Regions from separate parts of the Rhizobium lentis genome, predicted to be linked through region 3. Evidence: predicted binding sites of a transcription regulator. Region 3 holds the regulator's gene; each other region holds the start of a gene.

Region 1 (5,402 bases), 2.0 Mb from region 3:
AGAATTCAAGGAAGGTCTGCTTGAAAACGCCCTGAGCGCGATCGCGGCTCAGGACTTTCGAATCGATCTCGGCACCGGCGAGCGCCTCGTCCGCGGCTGCAGCGCTGGCGCCCGCGGCTGTCGCATCGGCCTTGACGCGCTCAAGGAAGGTGGACAGGTCGCCGCCGCAGGGCGCTGCCGACGGGGCGGAGGCCGCGGGCGCCTGCTGGGCGGCGGCGGCGCCTGCACAAGTGAGAGCAAACAGGAGGGCGAGTGCAGAGCGGCTTGTGAGCGAGCGGTGCATAAAGGCGGTCCTTAGATCAAAAATATTGCCGTCGCTTTCACAGACGAATGTGACGGAAGCAAGAAACATCGCAAGACGTTACTAAGAATTTCCATCCTTGGAAACGGCCGCGACCCAATTGTTCCAGTTCTTCGCGCTGCCGGCGAAGACATTGATATCGGTCGCTCCGCTGATGCCGGGAACGACGCCGGTCGACGTATATTGCCAGAAGGCCCAGCGACGGTCGGAATAGGTCACTTCGGGGTGTTTCGCCACCGAACGGACCCAGAAATGATAATCCTGGAAATGGCCGGCGAGATTGTCGCGATGGAAATCGACCGAAGTGTAGATGATCGGCCGTTTGCCATAATATGCCTCCAGTCGGTCCATGAAACGCTGCATCTCGGCGCGCACCGTTTCCGGATCGGGACGGTAGCGACAGGTCTTCGATTCGGCGTTCCATTCGACATCAAGCACCGGCGGCAGGCGCATCGCATCCTTCGGCACGTTGCGGATGAACCAGTCGGCCTGCTGGTCGGCCGAGGAACAGAAATAATAGAAATGATAGGGGGCGTGCGGGATGCCTGCGGCACCGGCCTCGCGCCAGTATTCGTCGAATCGGGGGTCGACCCTGTCCTTGCCTTCCGTCGCCTTGATGAAGGCGAAGGCGACGCCGGATTTCTTCACCGTGGCCCAGTCGATATCGCCCTGCCACTTGGAGATGTCGATGCCGTGCACCGGGTTCTGTTGCGGATGCTTTGCGCCGAAATCCTGCGGGTCGGTGTCTTTGAAGCGCGTTTTTGGCTTTATCGAAGCGGTTTCGAGATAGTCTTGGCCGGAAGAGGAGCAGCCTGCCAGGAGGATGGCCAGGGGCACAACGCAAAACAAAAGCCGGCGCATGGGTATCCCGTCGTGAACCGAGTGATTTCTTTGCCCCACAGCCTGGCCTTCGAAAAAGACGAGTCCCGCAGAGGGAATAACCCTCTTTTCACCATATCAACGTGAAAAATCGGTTAGTTTCAAGCGAATTATGAGCGCCTGCTGATAATGGCCGCTTGCCAGGCGTAACCGCCGCCGACTGTTTCGAAGGACAATCGGGCATTGTGTTCCTCAGCCTGCGCTTCCAAAACCTCCCGCAGATCGGCGCGCGGGGTGACATGGAATTTCGCGAGCCAGGCCTGCAGCATGCGCCGGAACCAGCGCGGCAGGCCTTCCTGCTGGCCGAAATCGACGATATGCAACTGGCCGTCGGGATTGAGCGCAGCGATCGATGCGTCGACGGCGCGCTCCCAGTCGGGGATCATCGACAGAGCATAGGATATCAGGATGCGGTCGAAGCCGCTGACGCCGAATTCGCGCGGCGTAAATGCCGTGGCGTCGGCGACGCGGAACTCCGGAATCGTCGCCTTGGTGGCGAAGGTCTTGCGCGCCGAAATCAGCATTTCCTGGGATATATCGAGGCCGAACAGCTTGGCGGTCGGGAAATGTCGATGGGCGAAGGCCAGGTTCCGCCCGGTGCCGCAGCCGACTTCGAGCAGGGTGCCGTTCTCGGGTACGTCGAGATTGCGGATCGAGCTGTCCCGGCCAAGAAGGTAATATTTGCGGGTGAGGTCGTAGATGTGGCGCTGGTAGCGGTACATGCCATCCATCAGGCTGGCATGTTGATCGCTCTTTCCTGCCGTCTCAGTGCCGACCTTGCTCACGCCTTCTTCCCGTAAATGTGGAAACCGCCGTAGATCGCCGAACGATCGAGCGCCGTCAGCTCGCGCGACTTCTCCTCGAAATACTCCCACTGGTCGCGGATCGAGGATGACAGGCGGCCTTCAATAATGCTCTTTTCGGCGGCGGTGCGGAAGATCACCCGGGCTCCGTCGCGCGCCGTGCGGGTGATTTCCCGCCAGACGTCGTTCAGCTGCGCGTCGGTCATCCAGTCCTGCGCGTCGAGCAAGATATAGCGGTCACGCGAGGCGGCCGGTTCGCGGGCCAGAAGCTCGGTGAAGCTTGCATGGTGGACGTTGACGCGGTCCACATTGGCGCGGATCACCTCGTAGTGCTCGGATTTCAGATAGGTCGGCAGCGGGCCTTCCCCTTCGGTGCCGTAGCGGCGGCCGAAGGCCTGCCAAGCGAAATAGTTGTCGCGCATCGGGAAATGACAGGCGAGTTTTTCCAGGCGGTGCTTGAGAACGGGCGCGATGGAATGATCGGCGGCAAGGCTTGCGAGCTCGTCATATTGCTGCGGCGGAATTCCGAGACCGAAGAGTGAGCTTTTGCGGCCGGTGATCCAGCGTACGACCGGCTTTTCGAAGAGCGGTGCGATCTGCTCGTCGAAGAACTGGCGCTGCTCGCGGATCGAGCGGGTCTTGGTCATCTCGCGCAGCTTGACGCCGTGCAGGCGGGCAAGAAGATGGGCTGCGCCGATGAAGCGGCCGAGCAGGCCGGTTTCATAGATATTGCGATCGAAGACGGTGACGCGGCGGCGACCGAACTTGCGGCCGTTCCAGTAACTGCGTGTCGCCTCGTCGAGCTTGGTGGCGAGATGCTGGTCGTAGGCGCGGCTATTCGATTTCTCGTTCGGCATCGCGAGGAAGCGGACGAGATCGGCATGGCCGGGAAGATGCTTGAACGCGGCGAGCTTCAGGCGATTCAGCGCGATATGGTGCGGGTTGAGGTCGACGACGTCGATCGAGGCCGGCGCCTTGGAGAGATAGGCGAGCATGTTGCAGCCGCCGGAGCCGATGGTGACGATGCGATGGTTGGGCTTCAGCTCCATCGCCTGCATGTCGAGATCCGGATCTTCCCAGATCTGCGGATAGACGAGGCCGGAGAAGAGAAGGCCGAAGAGACGCTCGGAAAAGCCATCCTTCGAAAACGCCTTGTGGCGGAGAAGGGCGTCCTTGAGTTTCCGGTTCTTGCGGAAGCCGGCATCCGGTGCAAATTCTGACATGAGTCTGTCACCTTTTTAGCGTTCAGGGCGTGTAGCGCGCCACTGCTACAGTTTGATGACGCGGGCTGTGGGTGCTGTTGCGGGAGATTGCGATCTCGGGAAAGCGACCGGCCATCCTCCTCGGAAAGTGATCGCAATCGGCAGCCTTCTTTGCCGCGGCCCCTTTCGGGCGCGCGCGATTCCTGCTTCTCTCCCGGCATTGGAGGAATGCCATGCGATTTGTCCTGCGTGTTCTGAAGGCGCTTGCTCTCCTGCTCGTTCTCGTCATCACCGCCGCCGCGGGCTGGCTTTTCGTTTGGCCGCCGGAACTGCTCCGCGTCGGCGATGGCTATGCCGCCAAGATCGTCTGCTCCAATGTCTTCATCGCCGGCCGGAACGCCGACGAGGTGCTTGAAAACGACGTCCAGGCGCCAGGAAATCCGCTGCTGCGGCTCGTCCGCGTCAGCGTCGACCGCGACAACAACCGCGTGACCGCGCGCTTCATGGGGCTGTTTGCTTCGAGTTATGCGCTCTATCGTGGCGCATTCGGCTGCACGAGCGTGCCTGACGGCAATTTCGAGGCGGCGGCGGATGCCGTGCCTTTCGATGCGCCCGGCAAAATGGAGGCGAACGCAGCGCCGTGGCCGGAAGGCGAGAGCGTCGGCGATCGGGACGAAAGGATCGCCGCGGTGCTTAACGATACAGGGCTTGCCGGCCTGGTCATGCGAGCGATCGTGGTGGTGCGCGATGGCCGTATCGTCGCCGAGGCCTACGGTCCCGGATTTTCCGCGAAGACGCCGCTGATCGGCTGGTCGATGACGAAGACCGTGAATGCGGCCATCGTCGGCCGGCTGATGCTCGACGGCAAGATTTCCTTCGACGATGATCATCTGCTGGCGCAGTGGAAGAACGATCGGCGCGGCGGCATCAAGGTTTCCGACTTGCTCGGCATGGAGAGCGGCCTTGCCTTCAACGAGGACTATGGCAACGTCGCCGATGTGACGCGTATGCTCTATCTCGACCCCGACATGGTGTCGCTGCCGGCCAATGCGCCGATGGAGGCGGCGCCGGGTCAGCGCTTCCGCTATTCGAGCGGCACGGCGGTGCTCTTGTCGCGCATCTGGATGGACAGGATCGGCAATGCGCAGGCGGCCTTTTCCTATCCGCACGATGCGCTCTTCTCCCCGCTCGGAATGACGAGCGCCGTTTTCGAACTCGACGCGCGCGGCACCTTTGCCGGAAGCTCTTATCTCTACGCGACGGCGCATGATTGGGCGCGCTTCGGACAGTTCCTACTGCAGGACGGCGTGTGGAACGGTCAGCGGCTGTTGCCGGAGGGTTTCGTCGGCGCCATGCGCACGCCGACGGCGGCGTCGAACGGCCGGTATACGCAAGGCCAGGCTTGGCTCGCGCCCGGTGGCTCAAACGCCGCGTTCGGGCTGCCGGAGGATACGTTCTGGCTGACGGGGCATGACGGGCAGAGCATGGCGATCGTACCGTCCGCCAAGCTGATCGTCGTCCGGCTCGGCCTGACACCCGGCTGGCTCGGCTATCAACCGCAGACGCTTCTCAGGGCGATCCTGGCGGCGTCGCCGCAATCGGGTGCGCCGCAACAGCAGGCCGGATCGCAGCAACCGACGCAAGCGCAGCCATAGACAGGCGCTTGCGCGTCTAAGCCTTCAATCGTCGGTGTCAGTAATTGCCTTGGGCGATGTCGTTCATGCCCTTGCGCTTGGCGTCGTAGTAATAACCGCGCGCATAGAGGCGGACGGCATCGTCTTCCTTGTTGTCGGAGACGAGCCAGGCGCCGCGCAGATATTTCGCGGCATATTTGATGTTGGTCTCGGCATCGAACAGGCCGCCCGGCGCACCGTCATAGCCCATCGATTTGGCCGTATTGTACTTGATCTGCATGAGGCCGAAATAGCCCCGCTTGTTGTAGGCCTTCGGATTGTAGCGGCTTTCGCGATGGACGACGCGGTGCAGCAGCGTCTCGGGAATAGCGTAAATCTTCGAATATTTCTGGATGAGTTTGGTGACGAAGCTCTTCTCGACGGTCGGCGCGTCGTCCCTGTCGTCGTCGCTGAACATCGGGGGAGCGGTCGGCGGATCGACCGGCCCGGATTCGTCGAAGCCGTAATCCATGGAGCGTGGCGTGGTGTCGACTGCGGCAAGCGCTGCAAGCGCGCTGTTCTGCGGTGTGGCGGCAAAGGCAAG
Region 2 (5,402 bases), 120 kb from region 3:
GAATAAGCCTCATGTTATCCGGATACCATGCAGAACCTGGGACAGTTGCAGGAAAGATTGTCCGCCGCCTTCGGCGGATCCGCCGCCAAGCCGCTCCAGGAGCGGATGGGGCAGCCCTGCCCGCGACCACGCGCAGCGACACCGACGCCGACACGGCGCCTGCTGTTCTACTGGCTGGGCGGCGCCGGCTTCCTTGCCGCAATGTTGCTCATGCTGCTTGCCCATGCCGGCGACCCGCTGCTGCTCTCAGGCGGGCTCGTCGTTCTCGGCCTTGCGGTCATCGCCAGTTATGCCGTCCTGATGATCCGTCGGCGGAGATCAAACAGGCCTGGCCGCCCGTCCCTGCCGGCGTGGAACGATGGCACGAGGCTGTTCGCCGAGGTGCACGACGTGCTCGGCGACATCACCGTCAGCCGCACCATGGACCGGCGCATCATCTCCGCCAACGATACGTTCCGCCGCCTCACCGGCCGGCTGCGTCCGGAAGGACGCACCTGCGAGGAGATCGGGCTGGCCTTCCGCCCCGGCCCGATCCCACATTGTTACGATGTGGAGATTTCGACGCCGGAGGGGCAGCGCATCTTCCTCTGGCGCGACGTCGTGACCCGCGATCCGGCCAATGGCCGCCTGCTGCTGCAGAGCGTCGCCCGCGACGTTACCGAAGAACGGCTGATCGCGCAGAGCCGCGAGGAGGCTCGCCAGAAGGCCGAATATAGCAGCGCCGCCAAATCCAGGCTGCTTGCCACCGTCAGCCACGAAGTGCGCACGCCGCTTTCGGGCATCCTCGGCATGACGCACCTGATTGCGGAGACGCGGCTGACGCAGGAGCAGCAGAATTATCTGGCAAACATCCGCCAATCCGGCCACGCGCTGACGCAGCTCGTCGAGGACCTGCTCGATTTCTCCACCATCGAGGTGGGCCGCTTCGAGCTTCATCCGCGCTCGGAATCGCTGCGCAAGCTTCTCGAAAGCGTCGTCGAGATGCTCGCCCACCGGGCGCATGAAAAGGGCATCGAGATCGGCGCCACCGTATCATCCGATGTGCCCGAGAATATGAGCTTCGATCCGGCGCGGCTGCGCCAGGTTCTGTTCAACGTCATCGGCAACGCGGTGAAGTTCACCCAGGTCGGCGGCGTCTTCATCCGCGTCTCGCTTGACGCCGGCGACCTCCTGATCACCGTGGCCGATAGCGGTCCCGGCATGACGACGGAGGAGCAGGCCCGCGTTTTCGGCGAGTTCGAGCAGGGCGGAAGCGTTGCCGACAAGAGCGCCGGCACCGGGCTCGGCCTTGCCATCTCCGCCCGTATCATGCGCGAATTCGGCGGCGCATTGACGGTTGCCAGCGAAAAGGGCCGGGGCAGCACATTCACCATCCGCTTCCCCGTCGAACTCGGCACCGAGCGGCCCGACCGGCGCAACATGCTGCTTGCCGGCAACAGCGTCGTGCTGTTGGCGCCGGCCGGGGCTGCGCGCACCGCCATCGCCGAAACGATCACCGCGCTCGGCGGCGTCTGCCATCTCGTCGGCGACGGCGAAACGGCACGGGCAAGGCTGCTCGGCATGGCGACCGGCGGCGGCCGCCCGACCGATATCATCGTCGACCATCGCATGTCGGCGGAATTTTCAGCCCACCTTGCCGATCGCGCCGAAATCGCTGCCCTCGGCCTGCGCAAGGTTCTCCTCGTCAACCCGGAAGAGCGCAGCGCCCATCCGCTCGACCTGTTCGATGCCTGGCTGATCCGGCCGCTGCGCGAACAGTCGCTGATCGATGTGCTGCGCGGGCGCATGCGCGGCATGGAGAAGCGCGACGCGCTGAACGACAACCAGCCGGGCTTCGGGCTTTCGGTGGCGGAGACGCGGGTCGCCGCGAGCGGGCTCAGCATTCTGCTCGGCGAGGACGACCCGATCAATGCGATGCTGGTGCGCGTCGTCCTGGAAAAAGGCGGACACAAGGTGCGCCATGTCGACGATTTCGAGACGCTGCTCGATTGCGCCCTTGGCGAGGTCGATGCCCGGCCCGACATCATCATCAGCGACCTTTCGATGCCCGGCGGCAACGGCATCGACATGCTGGGACGGCTTCGCGGCCACGAAAGGCGGCTCGATCTTGCCCCGGTGCCGGTGATCGTGCTCACCGCCGACAAGAGCGACGAATCACGCCGCCAAGTCTTGCTCAACGGCGCCAACCGCGTCATGGTAAAGCCGGTCGACCCGGTGCGGCTGCTGACCGAAGTTCAGGCGGTCGCAGCACTTTCCGCCCGCCGGGCAGAGGCGCGGTAAGGAGCGTGGAACCGGCAAGGGTTGTTGCAGCGGGAAATGCAATATGTCACTTTCCTGTCGTACAGAAGTGTTTTATGGCGTCGATAAGCCGGCAACGGGAGAATCGCCATGTCCTCCATCGACATTCTGAATCGTGACGTCACCGCGGAGACTGCACGGCCGTCGACGGCTGCTGAGCAGAAGGACGGCGACATCCTCGGCCGGATCGGCAATCTGGAAACCCGCCTTGCCCGCACGGCACGCGAGATCGATGCCGCCCAGGCCGTACGCTACCGCGTCTTCGTCGACGAGATGAAGGCGCAGCTGCCGCAGGAGGCCATGCGGCGCCAGCGCGACGTCGACGCCTATGATGCCTTCTGCGACCATCTTCTCGTTCTCGACCGATTGATCGAGGGCGACCCGGAAGACCAGATCGTCGGCACTTACCGGCTGCTGCGCCAGGATGTCGCGATGGCCAATGGCGGTTTTTACTCGGCTTCCGAATTCGAGATCGATGATCTCATCGCCAAGCATCCCGACAAACGCTTCATGGAACTCGGCCGCTCCTGCGTGCTGCCGGAGTACCGCACCAAGCGCACCGTCGAGCTTCTGTGGCAGGGCAACTGGGCCTATGCGCTGAAGTACGGCATGAGCGCGATGTTCGGCTGCGCTTCGTTCCCCGGCGTCTATCTCGAAAGCCATGCGCTGGCCCTGTCCTTCCTCTATCACAATGTGCTGGCGAAGGACGAATGGGCGGTCGGCGCACTGCCGCATCTCGCCCGCAACATGGATCTGATGCCGGCCGAGGCGGTCAACCCGAAGCGGGCGCTGATGGCCCTGCCGCCGCTGATCAAGGGTTATCTGCGCCTCGGTGCGATGGTCGGCTCCAGCGCGGTCATCGATCATGCCTTCAACACGACCGACGTGCTGATCGTACTGCCGATCTCCAGCATTTCCGACCGCTACCTGAACTATTACGGCGCCGACGCCGGCCGCTTCGCGAGCTGATCGCAATTCATAGTTCTCGCTTCGTCGCACCGCTGCCCGGTTCGCACCGATAGCTGCTCCTCACCCGAACCTGGCGGGTCGAGACATTTGTCTCGACTCCGTTCGGTGGCGGCAGCCCGCACTAGTCTCTTCTTACGAACCACCATAGGCGGCGATTGCCGCCATGTTGACGATGTCGCTGTCCTTGGCGCCCATTGAGGTGATCTGCACCGGCTTGTCGAAGCCGACCAGGATCGGGCCGATTACCGTCGAGCCGCCGAGTTCCTGCAGCATCTTGGTCGAGATCGAGGCCGAGTGGAAGGCCGGCATAACGAGGACATTGGCCGGACCGGAGAGGCGGCAGAACGGATATTGCTCCATCACCTTGCGGTTCAGCGCGACGTCGGCCGCCATCTCGCCGTCATATTCGAAATCGACGCGGCGCCGGTCGAGGATCTTCACCGCCTCGCGCACCCGCTCGGAACGTTCGCCGGAGGGATGGCCGAAGGTGGAATAGGCCAGCAGGGCGACGCGCGGCTGATAGCCCATGCGTCGCGCCAGACCCGCGGCCTCCTCGGCGATATCGGCAAGCTCTTCGGCCGTCGGCATATCGTGCACCGCCGTATCGGCGACGAAGACCGTGCGGCCGCGGCAGAGCGCCAGCGACACGCCGATGACGCGGTGGCCAGGCTTTGCGTCGATGCAGCGGCGCACATCCTCGAGCGCCGTCGAATAGTTGCGGGTGATGCCCGTCACCATGCCGTCGGCGTCGCCGAGCGCCACCATGGTGGCGGCGAAGTGGTTGCGGTCGTTGTGGATCAGCCGCTGCGCGTCGCGGTGGAGATAACCGTGCCGCTGCAGCCGGGCATAGAGATAGTCGATATAGGCCTCGACGCGGGTAGAGATGCGGGCGTTGACGATTTCGAGGCCGGGCCGGTTGAGATCGATGCCGGCACGTTCGGCCGTCGCCCGGATCAGGTCTTCGCGGCCGAGCAGGATGGCGGTGCCGAGCTGCTGGTTGGCGTAGGAAAGTGCGGCGCGCAGGACCTGTTCTTCCTCGGCCTCGGCAAAGACGATCCGCTTCGGGCGCCGGCGCACGCGCTCGTAGAGGCTGGCGAGCGTCGAGGCGATCGGATCGCGACGCGCCGAAAGCTCGCGGGCATAACCGGCCATGTCGGTGATCACCTTGCGGGCGACACCGCTTTCGATCGCAGCTTCTGCAACGGCGACCGGGATTGCCGAGATCAGGCGCGGATCGAAGGGAACCGGAATGATATATTGCGCACCGAAACGCGGCCGGTTGCCCTGGTAGGCGGCGACTACGTCGTCGGGCACATCCTCGCGGGCGAGATTCGCCAGCGCCTTGACGGCGGCGATCTTCATCGCGTCGTTAATGGTGGAGGCACGCACATCGAGGGCGCCGCGGAAGATATAGGGAAAGCCGAGGACGTTGTTGACCTGGTTCGGATAATCGGAACGGCCCGTTGCCATGATGGCGTCGTCGCGGATGCGGGCGACCTCCTCCGGCGTGATTTCGGGATCGGGATTGGCCATGGCAAAGATGATCGGCCGGTCGGCCATCGAGCGGATCATGTCGGCTGAGAAGGCGCCTTTCTGCGACAGGCCGAAGATGACATCCGCACCGTTCATCGCCTCTTCCAGCGCGCGCGCGTCGGTCTTTGCCGCATGCGCCGATTTCCACTGGTTCATGCCCTCGGTGCGGCCCTGGTAGATGACGCCCTTGGTGTCGCAGAGGATGATGTTTTCGGGCGCGAAGCCCATCGCCTTGATCAGTTCGACGCAGGCGATCGCCGCCGCCCCGGCACCGTTGCAGACGAGCTTCGTTGTCTTCAGGTCGCGGCCGGTCAGCTCCAGCGCATTGATCAGGCCGGCGGCGGCAATGATCGCCGTGCCGTGCTGGTCGTCGTGGAAGACCGGAATGTCCATCAGCTCGCGTAGCCGGCTTTCGATGACGAAACAATCCGGCGCCTTGATATCCTCGAGATTGATGCCGCCGAAGGAGGGGCCGAGGAAGCGCACGCAGTTGATGAACTCGTCGACATTTTCCGTGTCGATCTCGAGGTCGATGGAATCGACGTCGGCGAAGCGCTTGAAGAGCACCGACTTGCCTTCCATGACCGGCTTGGACGCCAGCG
Region 3 (5,402 bases):
CCATGGCTTTCACTCCTAGTTTTCAAGCGAAGGGTCAGCGTGCCCCTCGCTCGCGCGGCCGCAAGTCTCCGACGCGCGGCGTCCGATTATGGTTCAGATCGCGCCCAGGCACCAAGCAAGAATCGACTTCTGCGCATGAAGACGGTTTTCCGCCTCATCGAAGACCACGGATTGCGGGCCGTCGATCACGTCATCCGTCACTTCCTCACCGCGATGCGCCGGCAGGCAATGCATGAACAATGCATCGTTGCCGGCCTTGGCCATCAAGGCCGCATTGACCTGATAAGGCTGGAAGACATTGTGACCCCGGGCCCGATGTTCCTGATTCATGGAGACCCAGGTATCGGTCACCACGCAATCGGCGCCTGCGACCGCACGGTCGGCATCATGGCAGAGCATGATTTCGGCGCCCTCATTGCGGGCCCAGTTCAGATAGTGATCCTTGGGTTCGGAACCAAGAGGCACGGCCATGTTCATGCGGTAGCCGAAGCGCGCCGCCCCTTCCACCAGCGAATGCAGCACATTGTTGCCGTCGCCGGTCCAGGCGATGGTCTTGCCCTTGATCGGGCCGCGATGCTCTTCGAAGGTCATGATATCGGCCATGATCTGGCAGGGATGGGTGTCGTCCGTCAGCGCATTGATCACAGGCACGGTCGCATGCTCGGCAAGCTCCAGCAGCCTGGAATGCTCGGTGGTGCGGATCATGATCGCATCGACATAGCGCGACAGCACCTTGGCGGTGTCGCCGATCGTCTCGGCGCGGCCGAGCTGCATTTCGGTGCCCGACAGGAAAAGCGTTTCGCCGCCGAGCTGGCGCATGCCGACGTCGAAGGAGACGCGGGTGCGCGTCGACGGCTTCTCGAAGATCATCGCCAGCATCTTGCCGGCGAGCGGCTTGTCGCCCGTGCCGGCCTTGAAGGCCTGCTTGCGGGAAAGCGCATCATTCATGATGGTTCTGAGGTCGGCCGATGTGACGGCCGAAAGATCGAGGAAATGTTTAGGAGCCATGTTCTTACCTGTCGCGCGCCCGAAGGCGGCAATCCCTTTCAAGCCGTCTTCTTGATCTTGGCGACGCGGACGCTCTCGGCGGCGCGCTCGAGACGTACGAGCCCCTCGCGGGCTTCCTCGGCGGTGACGACGAGCGGCGGAAGAAGGCGGATGACGTTGTCGCCGGCCGGCACGCCGAGCAGATGCGCGGCGCGTATCGCCTGCAGCAGTTCGGCCGAGGGAACGGCCGCCTTGACGCCGAGCAGCAGCCCCTCGCCTCTGATATCTTCGATCACATCGGGATAACGATCCTTGAGCGATGCCAGCCCCTGACGGAGGACGAGCGCGACGTCGCGCACCTGCTGCAGGAACCCATCGGCGAGAATGACGTCGAGCACGGCGCTGCCGACGGCCATGGCGAGCGGATTGCCGCCATAGGTCGAACCATGGGTGCCGGCCTTCATGCCGGAGGCGGCTTCGGCCGTTGCGAGGCAGGCGCCGAGCGGAAAGCCGCCGCCGATGCCCTTGGCAACCGCCATGATGTCAGGCGTGATGCCGGACCATTCATGGGCAAAGAGCTTGCCGGTGCGACCGACGCCCGTCTGGACCTCGTCGAGGATCAGCAGCAGGCCCTTTTCGTCGCAGATCTGACGAAGCGCCTTCATGAAGTCTGGAGTCGCCGGACGCACGCCGCCCTCGCCCTGCACCGGCTCAATCAGAATGCCGGCCGTGGCATCGGTGATCGCGGCGCGCACCGCTTCGATGTCGCCGAAAGCCACCTGATCGAAACCCGGCGCCTTGGGACCGAAACCTTCGAGATATTTCTCCTGGCCGCCGGCGGCGATCGTCGCGAGCGTGCGTCCGTGGAAGGCGCCCTCGAAGGTGATGATATGGAAACGCTCGGGATGGCCCTTGGAATACTGATAGCGGCGGGCCGTCTTGATCGCGCATTCGAGCGCCTCGGCGCCCGAATTGGTGAAGAACACCTTGTCGGCGAAGGTGGCGTCCGTCAGGCGTTTGGCGAGGCGCTCCTGGCCAGGAATCTCATAGATGTTGGAGAGGTGCCAGACCTTGTCGGCCTGCTCCTTCAACGCGGCAACCACATGCGGATGGCTGTGGCCGACGGAGGTGACGGCGACGCCGGCGCCGAAATCGAGGTAACGCTCGCCGCCTTCGGTGATCAGCCACACGCCCTCGCCTCGCTCGAACCGCAACGGGGCGCGAGAATAGGTGTCATAAAGCGGCGCGGCTTCAGCCATAGCGCGGGTCTCCCGGTCAGCGTTGTCAGGCACGGACTCCGGCTAAGAAAACCGCGCCCGAAAAATCAAAAATGCCGCCTTTCGGCGGCAGGCGGTACTATTTCCTTTTCGCGCTGCAATGTCAACAAAACTGCGCCCTTAGCGCATGCAGCAAGCTTGTACAGCGGCATTTCCCGCCTTCAACAGGCATTATTGCAGAAATGACACGCAGGGGCAGCAAGTTGGGGAAAACTCGGAATTCGATTCATCCGGATTCCCGCGACTCTTGTCACGGAGTCAGCCTCACACTAGGTTAAAGTTCAATTACTAGACTGCATGCGGCGGAACTAGTCACCAAAATTGATCAAGCGTTTCTTGTTTCGGAGGCTTCCGGGACAACGGTGAGGGATTCTGCCATCACCAACGCAAAAGGTGGAGACAGGGCATGAACTGGACAGACGAGCGGGTCGAGAAACTCAAGAAGCTTTGGTCCGAAGGGCTGAGCGCCAGCCAGATCGCGGCGCAGCTTGGCGGGGTCAGCAGAAATGCCGTTATCGGCAAGGTGCACAGGCTGAGCCTTCCGGGCCGTGCCAAGGCCGGCGGCACGACCACCGCGGCGCGCACACCGAAGCGCCAGACATCAGCGCCACGGGCGCCGAACTACGCCTCCCGGATCACCACCCGCACCGTGACCCGCCAGCAGGGCGCAACGATGCTGAAGGAAGAGATCGAGGTCGATGGCGTCGAGGAAATGGACTATGTGCCGGCCGGCAACGTGGTCGTGCCGATTTCCCGCCGCCTCGGCCTGACGGAGCTGACCGAACGCACCTGCAAGTGGCCGGTCGGCGATCCGCTCAAGGACGACTTCCACTTCTGCGGCTGCGAATCCCCGGACAATTCGCCCTATTGCAGCTATCACCAGAAGCTTGCCTACCAGCCGGTCAACGAACGCCGCCGGGCGGCCGCTCGGGTGAGCTGAGGGGCGATCGCCGGACATGAAAAACGGGCCGAGCGGCCCGTTTTTTATTGGTTCGCGCCAATAGCGCCGCTCATTCAGCGTCGACCACCGGTCTCGACCCGTCCTTCGGCCCCCGCTTACATGCCGCAACGTCTCGATTCCCTCTTCTCCCCTGCGGGGAGAAGGTGCCCGTAGGGCGGATGAGGGGCCGGCGAAGCCGGTCCTTCCCAACAATGCCATGTGAACTTCGGTCGTGTTGGGCGCTTGCCGTTGACGTGATGGGATAGGTGATGACGGGAGGGTGTGCCGTGTGGCCCCCTCATCCGCCTGCCGGCACCTTCTCCCCGAGGGGAGAAGAGATTTGCCGCACTCTTTCCGTTCCCCACCAACCTCTCATGGGGCACGTCCCCTCACCCCGTCCGTGTTCGGGAGCTCAAGCTTCCATCGAATAACCGGCGCCACGGACGGTGCGGATGACGTCCTGCATGTTGGAGAAGTTCAGCGCCTTGCGCAGGCGGCCGACATGGACGTCGACGGTGCGTTCGTCGACATAGATATCGTGGCCCCAGACGCCATCGAGCAGCTGTGAGCGGGAGAAGACCCGGCCCGGCGACGACATCAGGAATTCCAAGAGGCGGAATTCGGTCGGGCCGAGGCGGACTTCGCGGCTCTTGCGATGGACGCGATGGGTTTCGCGGTCGAGCTCGATATCGCCGCACTTCAGCACCGAGGACAGCACCTCGGGGCGTGCACGGCGCAGCATCGCCTTGACGCGGGCGACGAGTTCGGGAGTCGAGAAGGGTTTGACGACGTAATCGTCGGCGCCGGTCGACAGGCCGCGGACGCGCTCGCTCTCCTCGCCGCGCGCCGTCAGCATGATGATCGGCAGCCGCTCGGTTTCCGGCCGCATGCGCAGGCGCCGGCAGAGTTCGATGCCGGAGACGCCGGGCAGCATCCAATCCAGGATGAGAAGGTCGGGCGTGCGTTCCTGCAGCCTGATTTCGGCCTCGTCGCCACGCAGAATGGTATCGACTTCGAAGCCTTCGGCTTCAAGATTATAGCGAAGAAGTACGCTGAGCGCTTCCTCGTCTTCAACAACTGCGACTCTCGGGATCATGCGTGTCCGTCTCCTCGCACACGAGCCTTAAACCGGGGGCGATTTAAACAGGCGTCCTGCGCAAATTCAGAAATTGGCTGCGACCTCTTTGCGCGCCCCGAACGGGCGCGCACGCAATCGATTGATCGGAAGATTATTCCGTCGCGGCGCCGACGGTGTTGGCGCTGTCATCCTTCGGGCGATCGCCTTCCGGCTGCGCGCCCGTCGCCATGTAATAGATCGTCTCGGCGATGTTGGTGGCATGGTCGCCGATGCGCTCGATGTTCTTGGCGCAGAAGAGCAGATGCGTGCAGCTCGTGATGTTGCGCGGATCTTCCATCATATAGGTCAGGAGTTCGCGGAACAGCGAGGTGTACATCGCGTCGATTTCGTTGTCGCGCTCGCGGATAGCGGTCGCCTTGTCGGCGGCCCGTGTCGTATAGACGTCGAGCACTTCCTTGAGCTGGACGAGCGCCAGCTCGGAGAGATGCTCGAGGCCGCGGGCGAGCTTGCGTGGAACGCCGGTGCTCTGGACGGCGATAACGCGCTTGGCGGTATTCTTGCCGAGGTCGCCGACGCGTTCGAGATCGGCGGCGATGCGGATCGAACCCATGATCTCGCGCAGGTCCGAGGCCATCGGCTGCCGGCGGGCGATGGTGACGATCGCCTTGTCGCCGATTTCGCGCTCGGTGTGATCGAGGATCACGTCGTCGGAGATGACCTTCTGCGCCAGCGCGGTATCGCCATTGACCAGCGCACGGACGGATTCGGCGACCATCTGTTCGGCCAGGCCGCCCATTTCGGAAATCCGCCTGGAGAGGAACTTCAGATCATCATCATAGGCAGAATAAATATGTGTCGATGCCATGGGGCTTTGTCCTCGAATAAGGGGAAGGCTTCGGATGGCCGCAATCAGCCGAAGCGACCCATGATGTAGTCCTGGGTACGCGGATCATCCGGATTGGTGAACATCTTGTCGGTGTCGTTCTCCTCGACGAGATTGCCGAGGTGGAACATGGCGGTGCGCTGCGAAACGCGCGCGGCCTGCTGCATCGAGTGCGTGACGATGACGATCGTGTAGTTCTCGCGCAGCTCGTGGATGAGCTCCTCGACCTTGGCGGTG

The links. The regulator PhoB, encoded in region 3, activates phosphate uptake and scavenging genes when phosphate is short. The targets are predictions, from matches to a motif close to TGTCATNNANCTGTCAT.
Region 1: J0663_RS01850 (BtaA family protein) is a predicted target of PhoB. The motif match lies at 3,251-3,267, and genes of this name have one in related genera.
Region 2: olsB (l-ornithine N(alpha)-acyltransferase) is a predicted target of PhoB. The motif match lies at 2,325-2,341, and genes of this name have one in related genera.

The regions. Positions count from the first base shown of each region.
Region 1 covers NZ_CP071454.1:362,874-368,275, reverse strand. Annotated here, with positions in the region: gene J0663_RS01865 (lytic murein transglycosylase) at 1-283, opposite strand, end outside; gene J0663_RS01860 (glycoside hydrolase family 25 protein) at 365-1,162, opposite strand; gene J0663_RS01855 (class I SAM-dependent methyltransferase) at 1,291-1,965, opposite strand; gene J0663_RS01850 (BtaA family protein) at 1,962-3,206, opposite strand; gene J0663_RS01845 (serine hydrolase domain-containing protein) at 3,419-4,840, shown strand; gene J0663_RS01840 (lytic transglycosylase domain-containing protein) at 4,878-5,402, opposite strand, start outside.
Region 2 covers NZ_CP071454.1:2,230,579-2,235,980, reverse strand. Annotated here, with positions in the region: gene J0663_RS10735 (PAS domain-containing hybrid sensor histidine kinase/response regulator) at 28-2,280, shown strand; gene olsB (l-ornithine N(alpha)-acyltransferase) at 2,389-3,267, shown strand; gene J0663_RS10725 (NADP-dependent malic enzyme) at 3,400-5,402, opposite strand, start outside.
Region 3 covers NZ_CP071454.1:2,354,081-2,359,482, reverse strand. Annotated here, with positions in the region: gene J0663_RS11345 (Hsp33 family molecular chaperone) at 1-4, opposite strand, end outside; gene argF (ornithine carbamoyltransferase) at 94-1,008, opposite strand; gene J0663_RS11335 (aspartate aminotransferase family protein) at 1,047-2,246, opposite strand; gene J0663_RS11330 (GcrA family cell cycle regulator) at 2,671-3,204, shown strand; gene phoB (phosphate regulon transcriptional regulator PhoB) at 3,617-4,300, opposite strand; gene phoU (phosphate signaling complex protein PhoU) at 4,434-5,147, opposite strand; gene pstB (phosphate ABC transporter ATP-binding protein PstB) at 5,192-5,402, opposite strand, start outside.